Regions from separate parts of the Nonomuraea sp. NPDC048916 genome, predicted to be linked through region 1. Evidence: riboswitches for the same ligand, from Rfam matches in the RefSeq annotation. Region 1 holds a riboswitch; the other holds the start of a gene.
The links. A riboswitch is a leader RNA that binds a small molecule or an ion and turns the genes downstream of it on or off. The one in region 1 is predicted to bind thiamine pyrophosphate.

Region 2: it holds a riboswitch for thiamine pyrophosphate, as region 1 does, so the genes downstream of both, AB0C16_RS28630 (cytosine permease) here and thiO (glycine oxidase ThiO) in region 1, are expected to answer to the same signal.

The regions. Positions count from the first base shown of each region.
Region 1 covers NZ_JBEZFS010000023.1:23,675-30,958, reverse strand. The annotation lists gene AB0C16_RS24350 (thiazole synthase) at 1-93, opposite strand, end outside; gene thiS (sulfur carrier protein ThiS) at 134-334, opposite strand; gene thiO (glycine oxidase ThiO) at 331-1,515, opposite strand; TPP riboswitch at 1,505-1,621, opposite strand; gene AB0C16_RS24335 (FAD-dependent oxidoreductase) at 1,674-2,843, shown strand; gene AB0C16_RS24330 (Rv2175c family DNA-binding protein) at 2,874-3,248, shown strand; gene thiE (thiamine phosphate synthase) at 3,226-3,861, shown strand; gene AB0C16_RS24320 (polyprenyl synthetase family protein) at 3,884-4,951, opposite strand; gene metF (methylenetetrahydrofolate reductase [NAD(P)H]) at 5,043-5,966, shown strand; gene AB0C16_RS24310 (GNAT family N-acetyltransferase) at 6,191-6,817, opposite strand; gene AB0C16_RS24305 (YbaK/EbsC family protein) at 6,828-7,284, opposite strand, start outside.
Region 2 covers NZ_JBEZFS010000030.1:35,093-42,376, reverse strand. The annotation lists gene AB0C16_RS28650 (helix-turn-helix domain-containing protein) at 71-505, shown strand; gene AB0C16_RS28645 (rhodanese-like domain-containing protein) at 502-825, shown strand; gene AB0C16_RS28640 (hypothetical protein) at 973-1,242, shown strand; gene AB0C16_RS28635 (excinuclease ABC subunit UvrA) at 1,344-3,656, shown strand; TPP riboswitch at 3,792-3,905, shown strand; gene AB0C16_RS28630 (cytosine permease) at 3,896-5,230, shown strand; gene AB0C16_RS28625 (methylated-DNA--[protein]-cysteine S-methyltransferase) at 5,208-5,768, opposite strand; gene AB0C16_RS28620 (PAS domain S-box protein) at 5,854-7,284, shown strand, end outside.

The sequences.
Region 1 (7,284 bases):
GAGCCGCCGCATCGCGACCGTCGTCAGGCCCGTGCCGGAGGCGACGAGCGCCTGGTCGAGCACCTCGAGCGAGGGGGCGCCGCCGGTGCCCATGATGAGCCGCGAGGAGAACTTCTCCCCGGCGATGACGAGGTCATCCACCTTGCACCGCCGTCAGCACCTCGACGCGGTCGCTGTCGCTCAGCGCCGTGGTCTCCCACGTGCCGCGCGTCACCACCTCGTCGTTGACGGCCACCGCCACGCCGGTGGTGGCGCTCGTCAGGGTTCGTACGGCCTGCGCGACCGTGGTGCCGTGGGGCACCTCGCGAGCGCTGCCGTTGATCGTCACCTTCATGGTTCCTCCATGTGTGCGGTCGCGGCCCGGCCGGGGGTCACCGGCCGCGGGGCCCCTGTGTCGTCGAATCGCGCCGGCGAGCACAGCCCGGCCAGCTCGGTCTCCTCGCCCAGCAGGATGGCCGCCGTCAGCGGCGCCAGCAGCACCCCGCCCCGGTGGTGACCGGTGGCCAGCACGAGGCCGGGGGTGGCGCTCGGGCCGATGATCGGGACGTTGTCCGGGGTGCCCGGCCGCAGCCCGGCCACCACGTCGGCCACCTCCAGCTCCGTCACCCCCGGCACCAGCTCCCTGGCGTCGCGCAGCAGCTCGTAGAGCCCGCCCGCGGTCACCCGGGTGTCGAACCCGAGCTCCTCCTGGGTGGCGCCGACCACCAGCTCGCCGTCGCCCCGCGGCACCAGGTAGACGGGCGCCCCGTGCACCGTGCCCCGCACGCACCGGCCCAGCAGCGGCTCGGCGGACCGCAGCCGCATGATCTGGCCCTTGACCGGGCGCACCGGGACGTCGGCCAGCCCGGCGCTCCACGCCCCGGCCGCCAGGACGACCCGTTCGGCCCGGATCTCCGGAGGCCCGCCGGGCGGCTCCAGTCGTACGCCCACGACCGTGCCGCCGTCGCGCAGCAGCTCGCCGGCCCGGGCCCGCACCAGCGGCACGCCACGCCGCTCCAGGGCGGCGAGCAGCGCCGCGGTGACGCGGCGCGGATCCACCCAGGCGTCGCCCGGCGCGAGCAGCCCGCCGCGCACCGACGGCGCGAGCATCGGCTCCAGGCGGCGGCACTCGCGCCCGGTCAGCCGCTCGACCGGCAGCGCCAGCTTCTCCATGTACGCGGCGAGCTCGTCCAGCGCGGCCAGGTCGTCGGCCCCGAACGCCACGTCGAGTGTGCCGTCGGCGCGCAGGTCGAGCCCGGCCCGGGCGGCCTCGGCCGGGTCGCCGGCCGGGGCGAGACCGGCGTCGGCGGCCAGCTCGGCGGCGAACGACGGCCACCTGCGCAGCGAGGCCGCGCCCAGCCGGAGCAGCGGCCGCTCGGTGTAGGCGACCTCGCTGACCGGCGCCAGCATGCCCGCCGCGGCGTGTGAGGCTCCCATCGCCGGGGCCGGATCGACCACGGTCACGGCCCGGCCGGCGCGGCTCAGCCGCCAGGCGGCCGACAACCCGACGACGCCGCCACCCACGATCACGTCCATTCGCGCTCCCTTCGCCGGCATGATCCGGATCAGGTGTCTTGCGGTCGAAGGCCCGGTGAAGCCTTCCTCTCAGCCCGGTCACGGCCGGACTCCCGCGCGTCATGCGCCTCCACCCTAAGGCCTCGGTGCGCCGGCCCGGCACCGCCCCCGTTATGGTCATGAACGTGAGGCATGTCGTGGTGGTGGGAGCGGGCCTGGCCGGCGTGCGCAGCGTCGAGGCCCTGCGCGGGCGAGGTTTCGGCGGCGCGATCACGCTCGTCGGTCAGGAGCGGCACCGGCCGTACGACCGGCCGCCGCTGTCCAAGGCGGTGCTGCTCGGCGACGCCGACTCCAGCTTCGTCGACTCCGACCTCGCCGCGCTGGAGGTCGACTTCCGGCCCGGCGTGACGGCCACCTCGCTGCGGCCGGGCGCCGTGGTGACCAGCGAGGGCGAGCTCGGCTACGACGGCCTGGTCATCGCCACCGGGGCCGAGCCTGTCATGCTCCCCGGAGACGGCCCGCAACACGTGCTGCGCACCCTCGACGACGCGCTGGAGCTGCGCGCCCTGCTGGTGCGGGGCGCCCGCGTGGCCGTCATCGGGGCCGGCTGGATCGGCGCCGAGGTGGCCAGCGCCGCGCGCCGGGCCGGATGCGCGGTCACCGTGATCGAAGCGGGTCCCGCCCCGCTCGCGCAGGCCGTCGGCGCCGAGATCGGCGCCCGCACCCTGCACTGGTACGACGGCATCGACCTGCGGCTGAACACCATGGTGGGCTCGGTGGACGAGGGCGGGGTGCGGCTGGCCGGCGGCGAGTTCGTCCGGGCGGACGTGGTCGTCACCGGCATCGGCGTCCGCCCGGCCGTCGAGTGGCTCGCCGACGCCGACATCGACCTGCACAACGGCGTCGTCACCGACGAGCGCCTGCGCACCTCGCTGCCCGGCGTGGTGGCGGTCGGCGACTGCGCCGCCTGGTGGTCGCGCCGCTTCGGCGTCCGGCTCCGGGTCGAGCACTGGGACACCGCGCTCAGCGCCCCCGACGTCGCCGCGGCGACCCTGCTGGGGGAGGAGGCGGTGTACGACCCGGTGCCCTACTTCTGGTCCGAGCAGTTCGGCCACATGCTGCAGTACGCCGGTCACCACCAGGCCGGGACCCGCCTGCTCTACCGGGGCGGACCTGCGGGAAAGTGGTCGGCCTGCTGGCTCACCGCCGACGGCGCCCTGGCCGCGGTGCTCGCCGTCGACCGGCCCCGCGACCTCGTCCAGGGGCGCCGGATCATCGCCGACGGCCGCCGGCTTGACACGGAACGCCTGGTAGATCCCGATGTCTCTCTACGGGATTGTGTTGTTTGAGCAAGCACGGCATGTGGTAGTTGTGGTTTCGTGACGCTTTCTGTTGCACAGATCGACCGGGAGACCGACCAGCTCGTTGACGAGTGGCTCACTCTCCCCCAAGTGGCCGAGCGCCTCGACCTTTCGATCGGCCGGGCCAAACAACTCCTCAAGGACCACAAACTGCTCGGCGTACGCCGGGGAGGAGGCGGGCCGCAGGTGCCCGCGGTGTTCCTCGACGGAAAGGACGTGATGAAGGGCCTGCCAGGCACCCTGACCGTGCTGCGCGACGCCGGCTACGACGACGTCGAGGCACTGCGCTGGCTCTTCACACCCGACGACTCCCTGCCAGGCTCGCCCGTCCAGGCGATCAGGGCCGGTCGCCACACGGAGGTCAAGCGGCGTGCCCAGGCCCTCGGTTTCTGACGCCCGCCTCTACCTCTGCACCGACGGCCGCCGCGACCGCGGTGACCTGGCGGACTTCCTCGACGCCGTGCTCGCGGGCGGCGTGGACATCGTCCAGCTGCGGGAGAAGGGGCTGGAGGCGCGCGAGGAGCTCGCACTGCTCGAGGTCTTCCGCGACGCCTGCGACCGGCACGGCAGGCTGCTGGCGGTCAACGACCGGGCGGACGTCGCCTACGCCGCCCGTTCCGACGTGCTCCACCTGGGGCAGGACGACCTGCCGGTGAGGGTCGCGCGAGAGATACTCGGCGACGACGTCCTCATCGGAAGGTCCACCCACTCCACCGCCGAGGCGTCCGCCGCCGCGGTGGAGGAGGGCGTCGACTACTTCTGCTGCGGCCCGATCTGGCCCACGCCGACCAAGCCCGGACGCCACGCGCCGGGCCCGCCGCTGCTCAGGCACGCGGCCGCGCTCGGCACCGACCGGCCGTGGTTCGGCATCGGCGGCATCGACCTGGCCAACCTCGACGAGGTCATGTCCCACGGCGTCACCCGGGTCGTCGTGGTGCGGGCCATCACCGAGGCCGACGACCCGGGCGCGGCGGCGGCCGAGTTCGCCAAGCGCCTGGCGCCCTGACCGCCGTCGCCGGGCGGCGCGCTCAGGTGCGGCGGGAGGTGGCGGCGACGGCCAGCGCCGCGAGGGCCGCCCGCGCCTCCGCCGTGATCGGCGCCTTGTCCAGGGAGGCGAGCGCCTCGGAGAGGTAGTCGCCGATCAGGTCCTCGCACTCCCGCAGCGCGCCTGTGTCCTCGATGATGCCGCGCAGCGTCGAAACGCCCCGCGCGTCGAGGTCGGGGTCGCCCAGCAGGCGGCGCACCGTCTCCGCCTGCCCGGGGGAGGCGGCGGCCAGGGTGCGGGCGACCAGCATCGTCCGCTTGCCCTCGCGCAGGTCGTCGCCGGCCGGCTTGCCGGTGCGCGCCGGGTCGCCGAACACCCCCAGGACGTCGTCACGCAGCTGGAAGGCGATGCCCACCCGGGTGCCGAACGTCGTGCACAGCTCGTCCATCCAGGCCGCGGGCCCGCCCGCGGCGAGCACCAGGCCGAGCCGGAGCGGCTGCTCGACGGAGTATTTGCCGCTCTTGTAGAGGGCGACCCGCAGGGCCGACTCGAAGGTGTTCTCGCCTCCCGCCTGCTCCAGCAGGTCGAGGTATTGACCGCACATCAGCTCGGTGCGCATGTGGTCGTGGACCGGCTGGGCCGCGGCCAGCGACTCGGGCGGCAGGCCGCTGGTGCGCCACATCTCGCCCGACCAGATCAGCAGCAGGTTGCCCAGCAGGATCGCCGCGCCCTCGCCGAACTGCTCCGCCGAGCCGTGCCAGCCGGACTTCTCGTGCATCGACCCGAAGCGGCGGTGGGCGGACGGCATGCCCCTGCGCAGGTCGCTCTTGTCCATCACGTCGTCGTGCACCAGCGCGCTGGCCTGCAACAGCTCCAGCGACGCCGCCGCGGTGAAGATCTCGGGCAGCTCGGCGCCGCCCGCGCCCCGCCAGCCCCAGTAGCAGAACGCGGGACGCAGCCGCTTGCCCCCCGACAGCAGCTCCTCGGCGGCCAGTCGCAGGGGCTCGAACTCAGGGGCGCCGGTGGCGGGAATCCGCCGTCCGACGAATTCGCGCAGGGAACGGTCTACCTGCTCGCGCAGGACGTCCATGCTCGCGACCTCGGTGCTCATGCCCTTGAGACTAGTGGCCGGGCGGCTCGGCACGGATCTCCAGGGACAGGTATGACCGCCCGTCCCAGGGTTGTCACGGTAACCTGAGCCCATGGCACTTGGCCGACCGTCCGTCCTGCCCGACCGGGTTCCCACCGTCCGCGAGCTGCTCGCCGCCGGTGGCAGGTCGTTCTCGTTCGAGTTCTTCCCCCCGAAGACCGACGAGGGCGAGCGTCAGCTGTGGCGCGCGATCCGGGAGCTCGAGTCGCTCCGGCCGACGTTCGTCTCCGTGACCTACGGCGCCGGCGGCTCCAACCGCGACCGCACGGTCGACATCGTGGAGCGGCTCGCCCACTCCACCACGCTGACCCCTGTGGCCCACTTCACCGCGGTCAACCACTCGATCCGGGAGCTGCGCCACCTGGTGGGCCGGTTCGCCGACGCCGGGGTCCGCAACATCCTGGCGGTGCGCGGCGACCCGCCCGGCGACCCCACGGGCGAGTGGGTGCGCCACCCCGAGGGCGTGCTCTACGCCGAGGACCTGGTGCGGCTGATCCGGCAGTCGGGCGACTTCTGCGTGGGGGTGGCGGCGTTCCCGTTCAAGCACCCGCGTTCGCCGTCGATCGAGTCCGACACCGAATACTTCGTCCGCAAGTGCGGGGCCGGGGCCGACTACGCGATCACGCAGATGTTCTTCCAGGCCGACGACTACCTGCGGCTGCGCGACCGGGTGGCGGCCCAGGGGTGTGACACGCCGATCATCCCGTGCATCATGCCGGTGACGCAGATGAGCACGATCGCGCGGTCGGAGCAGTTGTCAGGGGCGCCGTTCCCGGCCGACGTGGCGGCCCGCTTCGAGGCCGTGGCCGACGACCCGGCCGCCGTGCGCCGCCTCGGCATCGACCACGGGGCCGAGCTGTGCCAGCGGCTGCTCGACGAGGGCGCGCCGGGCATCCACTTCATCACGTTCAACCGGTCGAGCGCGTCTCGTGAGGTCTTCCGGCGGCTCTCGCCCGCCGAGGCGCTGTCGGCCTGACGGCCCGGCGAGGTGAAGCGCCCGCTCCCGTGACCGGGGGCGGGCGCTTCGACTCGGGTGGGCGGGTTTCGAAAGGGGGGCCGCCACCCGCCCGCAGGGGGACCGGGCGGGTGGCGGTAGGGGGTGGGTAGACGCAGGGTAAAGCGTCCATTACCTTGCGTAGCTGATATTGCCCGGAGTAATGGCGGCCAAACTCCCGGGTCAAGGCTTTACCAGCGGCGACGTCAGCGGAGGGGGAGAGGGGCGCCCGCGATCGCGTACTCTTCGTGACCGCCCGGGAAGACGAACCCGGTCAGCAGGTCGACGAATCCCATGCTCCTGTAGAGGTGACGGGCCATGGTGGGCCGGTCGTGGGTGGAGAGCACGGCCGAGCGCTCCCTGCGGCCCGCGCAGAGGGTCGTGACCATCGCCCGGCCGATGCCCTTGCCCTGGTAGTCGGGGTGGACGTGGATCTCGGCCAGCTCGAACGCGTTGCCCAGCCAGGCGTCGGCCACCTCGGGGCCGGCCCGCTGCTCCAGCTCCCGGAACACCACGTCGTGCCACCACTGTCCGGGTGCGCCGCGGAATCCGTACGCGAACCCGACGGTGAGCACGGGGGGGCCGCCTCCTGTCGTGCGGCCCCGGAAGGCTCCTCGAGGGCTTTCCGGGGCGCTTGCGGAGATCTCGTAGTCTGGCGCTCGCAATTCTGCGAAATAACACTGAAAATACGGATATGTCCCGTGGTTTCGCATGATGGTGGCGCGGCCGGAGATCTGGTCCGCGGGCGGGCGCATGGCGGCGGTGTAGATGTCGATCACCGTGTCCAGCCGTTCGCCGAACTCGTCGGGCCCTGCGCCGCGAAACTCGATCACGCGTCGCACACTACTCGACCTCGACGGGGCTCCCGCCGGTGATGCGCAGGAGCTCGTCGAACGTGGTGGGGAAGACCGTCAGCGGATGTCCGCCCGCGGCCCACACCACCTCGTGCTTGGTCAGCCAGTTGTCCACCAGGGTCCGCACGGGCGCCGGATGGCCGACGGGGGCCACGCCGCCGATCGGCTGGCCCGTCGCCTCGCGGACGAACTCGGGGGTCGCCCGCCGTACGCGCTGGACGCCGGCGGTGCGGGCGATCAGCTCGACGTCGACGCGGTGCGCGCCGCTCGTCAACACGAGCAGCGGCGCGCCGTCGGCCTCGAAGATGAGGCTGTTGGCGATCGCCCCGATCTCGCAACCGAGCTGGGCCGCGGCGGTGGCGGCGGTGGGCGCCTTCTCGGGCAGCACCACGATCTCGCCCATCGCCCCGCGCTCCCGGAGGGCGGACTGGACCAGAACGCTGTTG
Region 2 (7,284 bases), on a different contig from region 1:
CCCCCGGTTACTTGTCGTGATGTCGGTTATCTCTTGTAACCGTCAGCATCCTGCGGCAGCATGAGGTCCCATGGAAGACGGCACTTTCAAGTCACCCGGTTACTGCGAGAGCACCGTCCACGACGATTACGACGTCAGGCAGTGGGACACCAGAGAAGACTGCGAGGTCAGGCAGATCCTCGACCGTGTCGCCGACAAGTGGTCACTGCTGGTCATCGCCCTGCTCGACTGCCGGAGCCTGCGCTTCACCGAGCTCCGCCGCGAGATCGACGGAGTCAGCCAGCGCATGCTCAGCGTGACCCTGCGTCACCTCGAACGCGACGGCCTGGTGACGCGCACCGTCCACCCCGTGGTGCCGCCCCGCGTCGACTACGCCCTCACTCCGCTCGGCCGCACCCTGCACGAGACCATCAAGACCCTGGTCACCTGGACCGAGGAGCATCAGCAGGAGATCGCCGCGGCCCGTGCCGACTACGACGCCAGGCGCGAGATGATGGACGCATGACCGTTCCCGAGATCGACGCACGTGACCTGCCCGCCGACGTCTTCCTGCTCGACGTGCGCGAGCGCGACGAGTGGGTGTCCGGTCACGCGCCCGAAGCCGTGCACATCCCGATGACCGAGATCCAGATCCGGGTCGCCGAGGTGCCCGAAGACCGGAAGATCTACGTCGTCTGCCGGTCCGGCGGCCGATCGCTCCAGGTGGCGGGCTGGCTCAACCAGCTCGGGCGCGAGGCGGTCAACGTCGGTGGCGGGATGCAGTCGTGGGAGTTCGCCGGGCGGCCGATGGTCAGCGAGACGGGGGAGACTCCCTTCGTGGCGTGATCGATGGCTTGATGCCCAATCCCACCTACCGCTGGAGCTCGGGGCGCATCCGGCTGTGAGGCGACCTGCGGGCGATGACCCGCGGCGGCGCAGACCGATCAGGAATCGAGAAGCGCCGGCCCCCTGGCCGCACCTAGCGTGACCGCCATGGACACCACCTCCGTCCAGGAGCCCACCGGGCAGCCGTCCTGCGTTCGCGACTGCGTCGTCCGCGAACCCGCGGGCAACCTGATCCATGGAACCGCGCTGAGCCGTCCGGCGACCGCGGCCACGATCCGCACGGACGGCACCGTGACGGAGCCGCGCACGACGCCGGTGGCGTCACCCCGGCCGACACCGCCGATCAGGTGGACAGCGGAGTGTCGCCACGACCGTGCCCGCGAACGAGAACCAGACGTACTGCTCGAAGCTGGTTAGATCGAGCCAGACGACGCCGACGGAGACCGCCAAGGCGGCCCGCGCAACAGATCCCCATAACAGATCCCCGTAACAGATCCCCCGTAAGAGTTGGAGACACGATGAGCACGGCCACGAGGACGGAGACGCAGTCGCCTGCGCTGCACGTAGCCGACAGCCACGATCTGATCCGCGTGCAGGGCGCGCGCGAGAACAACCTCAAGGACGTCAGCGTCGAGATCCCGAAGCGCCGGCTGACGGTGTTCACCGGCGTCTCCGGCTCGGGCAAGAGCTCGCTGGTGTTCGGCACGATCGCCGCGGAGTCGCAGCGGCTGATCAACGAGACCTACAGCGCCTTCGTGCAGGGCTTCATGCCGACGCTGGCGCGGCCGGAGGTCGACCTGCTGGAGGGGCTGACAACGGCGATCATCGTCGACCAGGAGCGGATGGGCGCCAACTCCCGCTCCACCGTCGGCACCGCCACCGACGCCAACGCGATGCTGCGGATCGTCTTCAGCCGGCTCGGCGAGCCGAGTGCCGGGCCGTCGTTCCACTACAGCTTCAACCTGCCCGCCGGCGCCTGCCCGCGCTGCGAGGGCATGGGCAGCGTGACCGACATCGACCTGACCCAGCTCTACGACGACAGCAAGTCGCTCAACGAGGGCGCGCTCACCATCCCCGGCTACAGCGTCGACGGCTGGTATGGCCGCATCTTCAGCGGCTGCGGCTTCTTCGACCCGGACAAGCCGATCCGCAAGTTCACCAAGAAGGAGCTCGACGACCTCCTCCACAAGGAGCCAACCAAGATCAAGGTCGACGGCATCAACCTGACCTACGAGGGGCTGATCCCGCGGGTCCAGAAGTCGTTCCTCTCCAAGGACCGGGAGGCGATGCAGTCGCACATCCGGGCGTTCGTGGACCGGGCGGTCACCTTCACCACCTGCCCCGAGTGCGGCGGCAGCCGGCTCAACGAGGCGGCCCGCGCCTCGCGGATCGGGGGCATCAACATCGCCGACGCCTGCGCGATGCAGATCAGCGACCTGGCCGAATGGGTCCGCGGCGTCGACGAACCGTCGGTGGCGCCGCTGCTCGCGACGCTGCAGCAGACCCTCGACTCGTTCGTGGAGATCGGTCTGGGCTACCTCTCGCTCGACCGGCCGTCGGGCACGCTGTCGGGCGGCGAGGCGCAGCGCACCAAGATGATCCGCCACCTCGGCTCCTCGCTCACCGACGTCACCTACGTCTTCGACGAGCCCACCACGGGCCTGCACCCCCATGACATCCAGCGGATGAACGACCTGCTGCTGCGGCTGCGGGACAAGGGCAACACGGTGCTCGTCGTCGAGCACAAGCCGGAGACGATCGCGATCGCCGACCACGTCGTCGACCTCGGCCCCGGCGCCGGTACGGCGGGCGGCGCCGTCTGCTTCGAGGGCACCGTCGAGGGGCTGCGGGCCGGAGGCACCCTCACCGGCCGCCATTTCGACGACCGGGCCGCCCTCAAGGAGACGGTGCGGACGCCCACCGGCACGCTGGAGATCCGCGGCGCGGCGGCGCACAACCTGCGCGACGTCGACGTCGACGTCCCGCTCGGGGTGCTGGTCGTCGTCACCGGCGTGGCCGGCTCCGGCAAGAGCTCGCTCGTGCACGGGTCGATCCCCGCCGGCGCGGGTGTGGTGTCGATCGACCAGGGCGCGATCCGCGGCTCGCGACGGAGCAACCCGGCGACGTACACCGGACTGCTCGACCCGATCCGCAAGGCGTTCGCGAAGGCCAACGGTGTGAAGCCGGCGCTGTTCAGCGCCAACTCCGAGGGCGCCTGCCCCAACTGCAACGGCGCCGGCGTCATCTACACCGACCTGGCGATGATGGCCGGCGTCGCCACCACCTGCGAGGAGTGCGAGGGGAAGCGGTTCCAGGCATCGGTGCTGGACCACCACCTCGGCGGCCGCGACATCAGCGAGGTGCTCGCGATGTCGGTGACCGAGGCCGAGGAGTTCTTCCGGGCCGGCGAGGCGCGCACGCCGGCCGCGCACGCCATCCTCAACCGGCTCGCCGACGTCGGGCTCGGCTACCTCAGCCTCGGCCAGCCGCTCACCACGCTGTCCGGCGGCGAGCGGCAGCGGCTCAAGCTGGCCACCCACATGACCGAGAAGGGCGGCGTCTACGTCCTCGACGAGCCGACCACCGGCCTCCACCTCGCCGATGTGGAGCAACTGCTCGGCCTGCTCGACCGGCTCGTCGACTCCGGCAAGTCGGTCATCGTCATCGAGCATCACCAGGCGGTCATGGCGCACGCCGACTGGATCATCGACCTCGGCCCAGGCGCCGGCCACGACGGCGGCCGGATCGTCTTCGAGGGCACACCCGCCGACCTCGTCGCCGCCCGCTCCACCCTCACCGGCGAGCACCTCGCGGCCTATGTCGGCACCTGACCGAGGCGCACGCGGACATCGTGAGACGCGCGCGGGCTCGTCTCGTGGCACGACCGCGCCTCGCCCGGCGGTGGCCGATCTCGGACGAATGGTGCATCATGGGGGCGCGAGCTGGGGTGATCTCGGTTCGCTGATCCATCCCCACGCGGGAGCTCGGGGCGCACCGGGCTGAGAGGGCGACCGAGGCCGTCGCCGACCGCATGAACCTGTCCGGGTAATGCCGGCGTAGGGAGAGTGCGATGTCCTCTGTCGTCGACGAAGTCCCCCTGACCCTCGACGGAGAGCCCCCCAAGACCCTCGGACTCCTCGACCAGGGCGCCCTGTGGGCCAACCTGGCGGTCAGCCTGCTGGGTTTCTCCGGGGCGTTGTTCCTGCTCAACCCCCTCGGCGACGCACCGCTGACCGTGACCGCCGCGCTGGTGGCCGCGTTCGTCGGCAGCCTGATCGGCACGACCATGGTGGGCCTGGCCGCCATCCCCGGCACGCAGACCGGGCGGCCGTCGATGGTGCTGCTCCGCGGCCTGTTCGGGGCCAGGCTGTCCTACATCCCGACCGTGCTCAACATCGTGCAGATGATCGGCTGGGGCGCCTTCGAGCTCTGGGTGATCTCCATGGGCGCGATGGCCGTCTTCGGCGACGCCGTGCCGTACGCGGTGTGGGTGGTCGTGGCGGGCATCCTGACCACCGCGCTGAGCATCTGGCCGCTCGGCGCGGTCCGGTTGCTCCGCCGCTACGTCACGATCGCCGTGATCATCTCGCTCATCTGGTTCGCGGTGGACTTCCTGGGTGAGGCCACACCGCAGGCCGGGGGGTCGTGGACGGCGTTCGCCCCGGCCGTCGACTACGTGATCGCGCTGTCGGTCTCCTGGGTGCCTATCGCCGCCGACTTCGCCCGGCACTCCAGGTCGAGCCGGGCGGCGTTCACCGGCGTGGTCGGCGGCTACACACTGGCCCAGGTGGCCTGCCTCGGGCTCGGCGTCTACGCGGTGGCGATCGCCGGGACGGCCGCGGTGACCGCCGACAACACCGCGGTGTTCGGGCCGTTCGTCGCGGCGCCGCTGGGCGCGTTGTTCTTCGCCGTGCTCGTGCTGCGCGAGGCCGACCAGTCGTTCGCGAACGTCTACTCCACCACGATGTCGCTGCAGAACCTGATGCCGCGCGTCGACCGGCGGGTCATCTCCATCACGATCGGTGTGCTGACCACGGCCATCGCGCTGGTCGTCAACGTGGCGTCGTACGGCGCGTTCCTCGGTGTGATCGGCGCGGTGTTCGTGCCGATGTTCGCGGTGCTCGCGGTCGACTACTTCCTGCTCGGCGGCGCCCGGCGGTGGAACACCGAGGAGGACGCCCCTTCCCGGTGGTCCATGCTGTTGCCCTGGGCGCTGGGCTTCGCCGCCTACTGGCTGACCACCTCGACCCCGACGGTCGAGCAGTGGGACGGCTTCTGGGCGGCGGCGCGCGAGGCGATCGGCTTCACCAGGGAGCCGTGGATGAACGGCGCGCTCGGCGCGGCGCTGGTGGCGGCGCTGGTGACGCTGGCGAGCGGCGGTCTCAGGCGCGCGACTCGACGGTGAGCAGGTGGCGCTTGGCGGCCGCGCCTCCGGGGTAGTCGCCGAGCACGGCCTCGCCGGGGACGACCCGGTGGCACGGCACGATCACGCAGACGGGGTTGGAGACGACCGCGTTGCCGACCGCGCGCAGCGCGCGCGGGCGGCCGATGCGCTCGCCGATCTCGGCCAGCGTCGTGGTCGTGCCGTAGGGCACCGCCATCGTCTTCTGCAGCACCGTACGGGCGAACGGGGTGGCGAGGACCAGGTCGACCGGGCTGGCGAAGGCTCTCAGCCGGCCGGAGAAGTAGGCGTCGAGCTCTCTGCGCACCGGGTCGAGCCGCCCCGGATCGGGCCCGATGAACGTGCCGACGTGCTTGATCACCCGCTCGAACACGAGGTTTTCGTCGTCGAAGCTGCAGGCCACGATGCCCTTGCCGGACACCGCGAGGACCAGCCTGCCCACGGCCCCGTCGTAGGTGCCGAACGCGATGTCGGGCGGCGCCTCCCCGCGGTAGGTGGTGGAGGTGACCCTGAGCAGTGCGTCGATGTCGCCGCCCGGCATTCCCTCACCTACTTCCCGCCCGGAGAGGCCGTGACCGCAGCGTATCGGACGGATCGCCCGACGGAAGCACCGCACCGCAGGCACTATGGGAGGCGTGGGTGACGACTGGGCCGGGAGTGACGACGAGATAGCGCGCGCGGCGCTCCACAGCTCGCCCAATGCGATCATCGCGCTCGACCGGGACCAGACCGTGCTGGCCTGGAACCCGGCGGCGGAGCGGCTCTTCGGCTGGACGGCCGGCGAGTTGCTGGGCCGCAGGGCGCCGATCGTGCCGGGGGAGCTGACCGCCGAGCACAACGCGGTGCTCGAACACGTGCGCACGGGCGGCCAGGTGACGCTCCGCACCAAGCGGTTACGCCGCGACGGCAGCGTGGTCGATCTCAGGGTCGACACGAGCGCGCTGCTCATGGGCAGCTCGGTGGCGGGCTACGTGTGCGTCCACCACCTGACGGAGGCCGACGAGGCGGCGCGCGAGCGCATGGCGCGCCGGGCCAGGCTGGTGCGCCGGCTCACCGACGTGGTCGGCGACATCAACGCCGAGCTGGAGCTGCCGGCCGTGCTCGACCGGATCGCGGCCAGCCTGACCGAGCTGACCGGCGCCGACGCCGGCGGGTTCGTGCTCATCGAGGGCGAGCGGCTGCGCCTGGTGAGCGCGCACCAACTGCCCGACTCGCTCAGGGACGCGACCGCCGATCTCCGCACGAGCCTGGTCGACAGGCTGCTGCGCACCGGCAAGACGGTCCTGCTGGAGTCGAACGGGCTCGGCGACCTGGTGTGGGCCCGGCTCAACGGGCTGCACACGATCGCCCTCGGCCTCGCCGCGGTCGGCGGCCGCCCCTACGGCGCGCTCTACGCGCTGTTCGCCAAGCGCAAGCCGGGGCATCTGGAGCTGGAGCTGCTCGAACTTCTCGCCGGGCATGCCGGCATCGCCGTGGGCAAGACCATGGCCTACCAGGAGGCGGTCCGCCAGCGGGCGCACGAGCGGGCGGTGTTCGACGCGAGCGCCGACGGCATCGCCGTGCTCGACCGCGCGGGCCTGGTGACCCAGTGGAACCCCGCCGCGGCCGAGCTCACCGCGCTGCCCGCCGACGCCGTGCTGGGCGGGCCGCTGCCCTTCCCGTTGCCCGAGCCGGGCGAGAAGATGACCTTCCAGCTGGAGACCGGGCGCTGGCTCGACGTGGTCAGCGCGGAGATCGAGGAGACCGGCGAGGTCGTCATCGACTTCCGCGACGTGACCAGGGCCAAGGAGCTGGAGGAGGCCAAGGACCTCTTCCTGGCCACCACCAGCCACGAGCTGCGCACCCCGATCACGATCGTGCGGGGCTTCGCCAGCACGCTCGACTCGCGCTGGGACAAAATGAGCGACCCCGAGCGCCGCTCCGCCGTGCACACGATCGCCGAGCGGGCCCGTTCGCTGGGCCAGCTGATGGATCACCTGCTGCTCGGCTCCAGGGCGGGCGCCGACGAGGTGCCGGTGCGGATCGAATCCTTCGACCTGGCCGAACGCATCCACGCC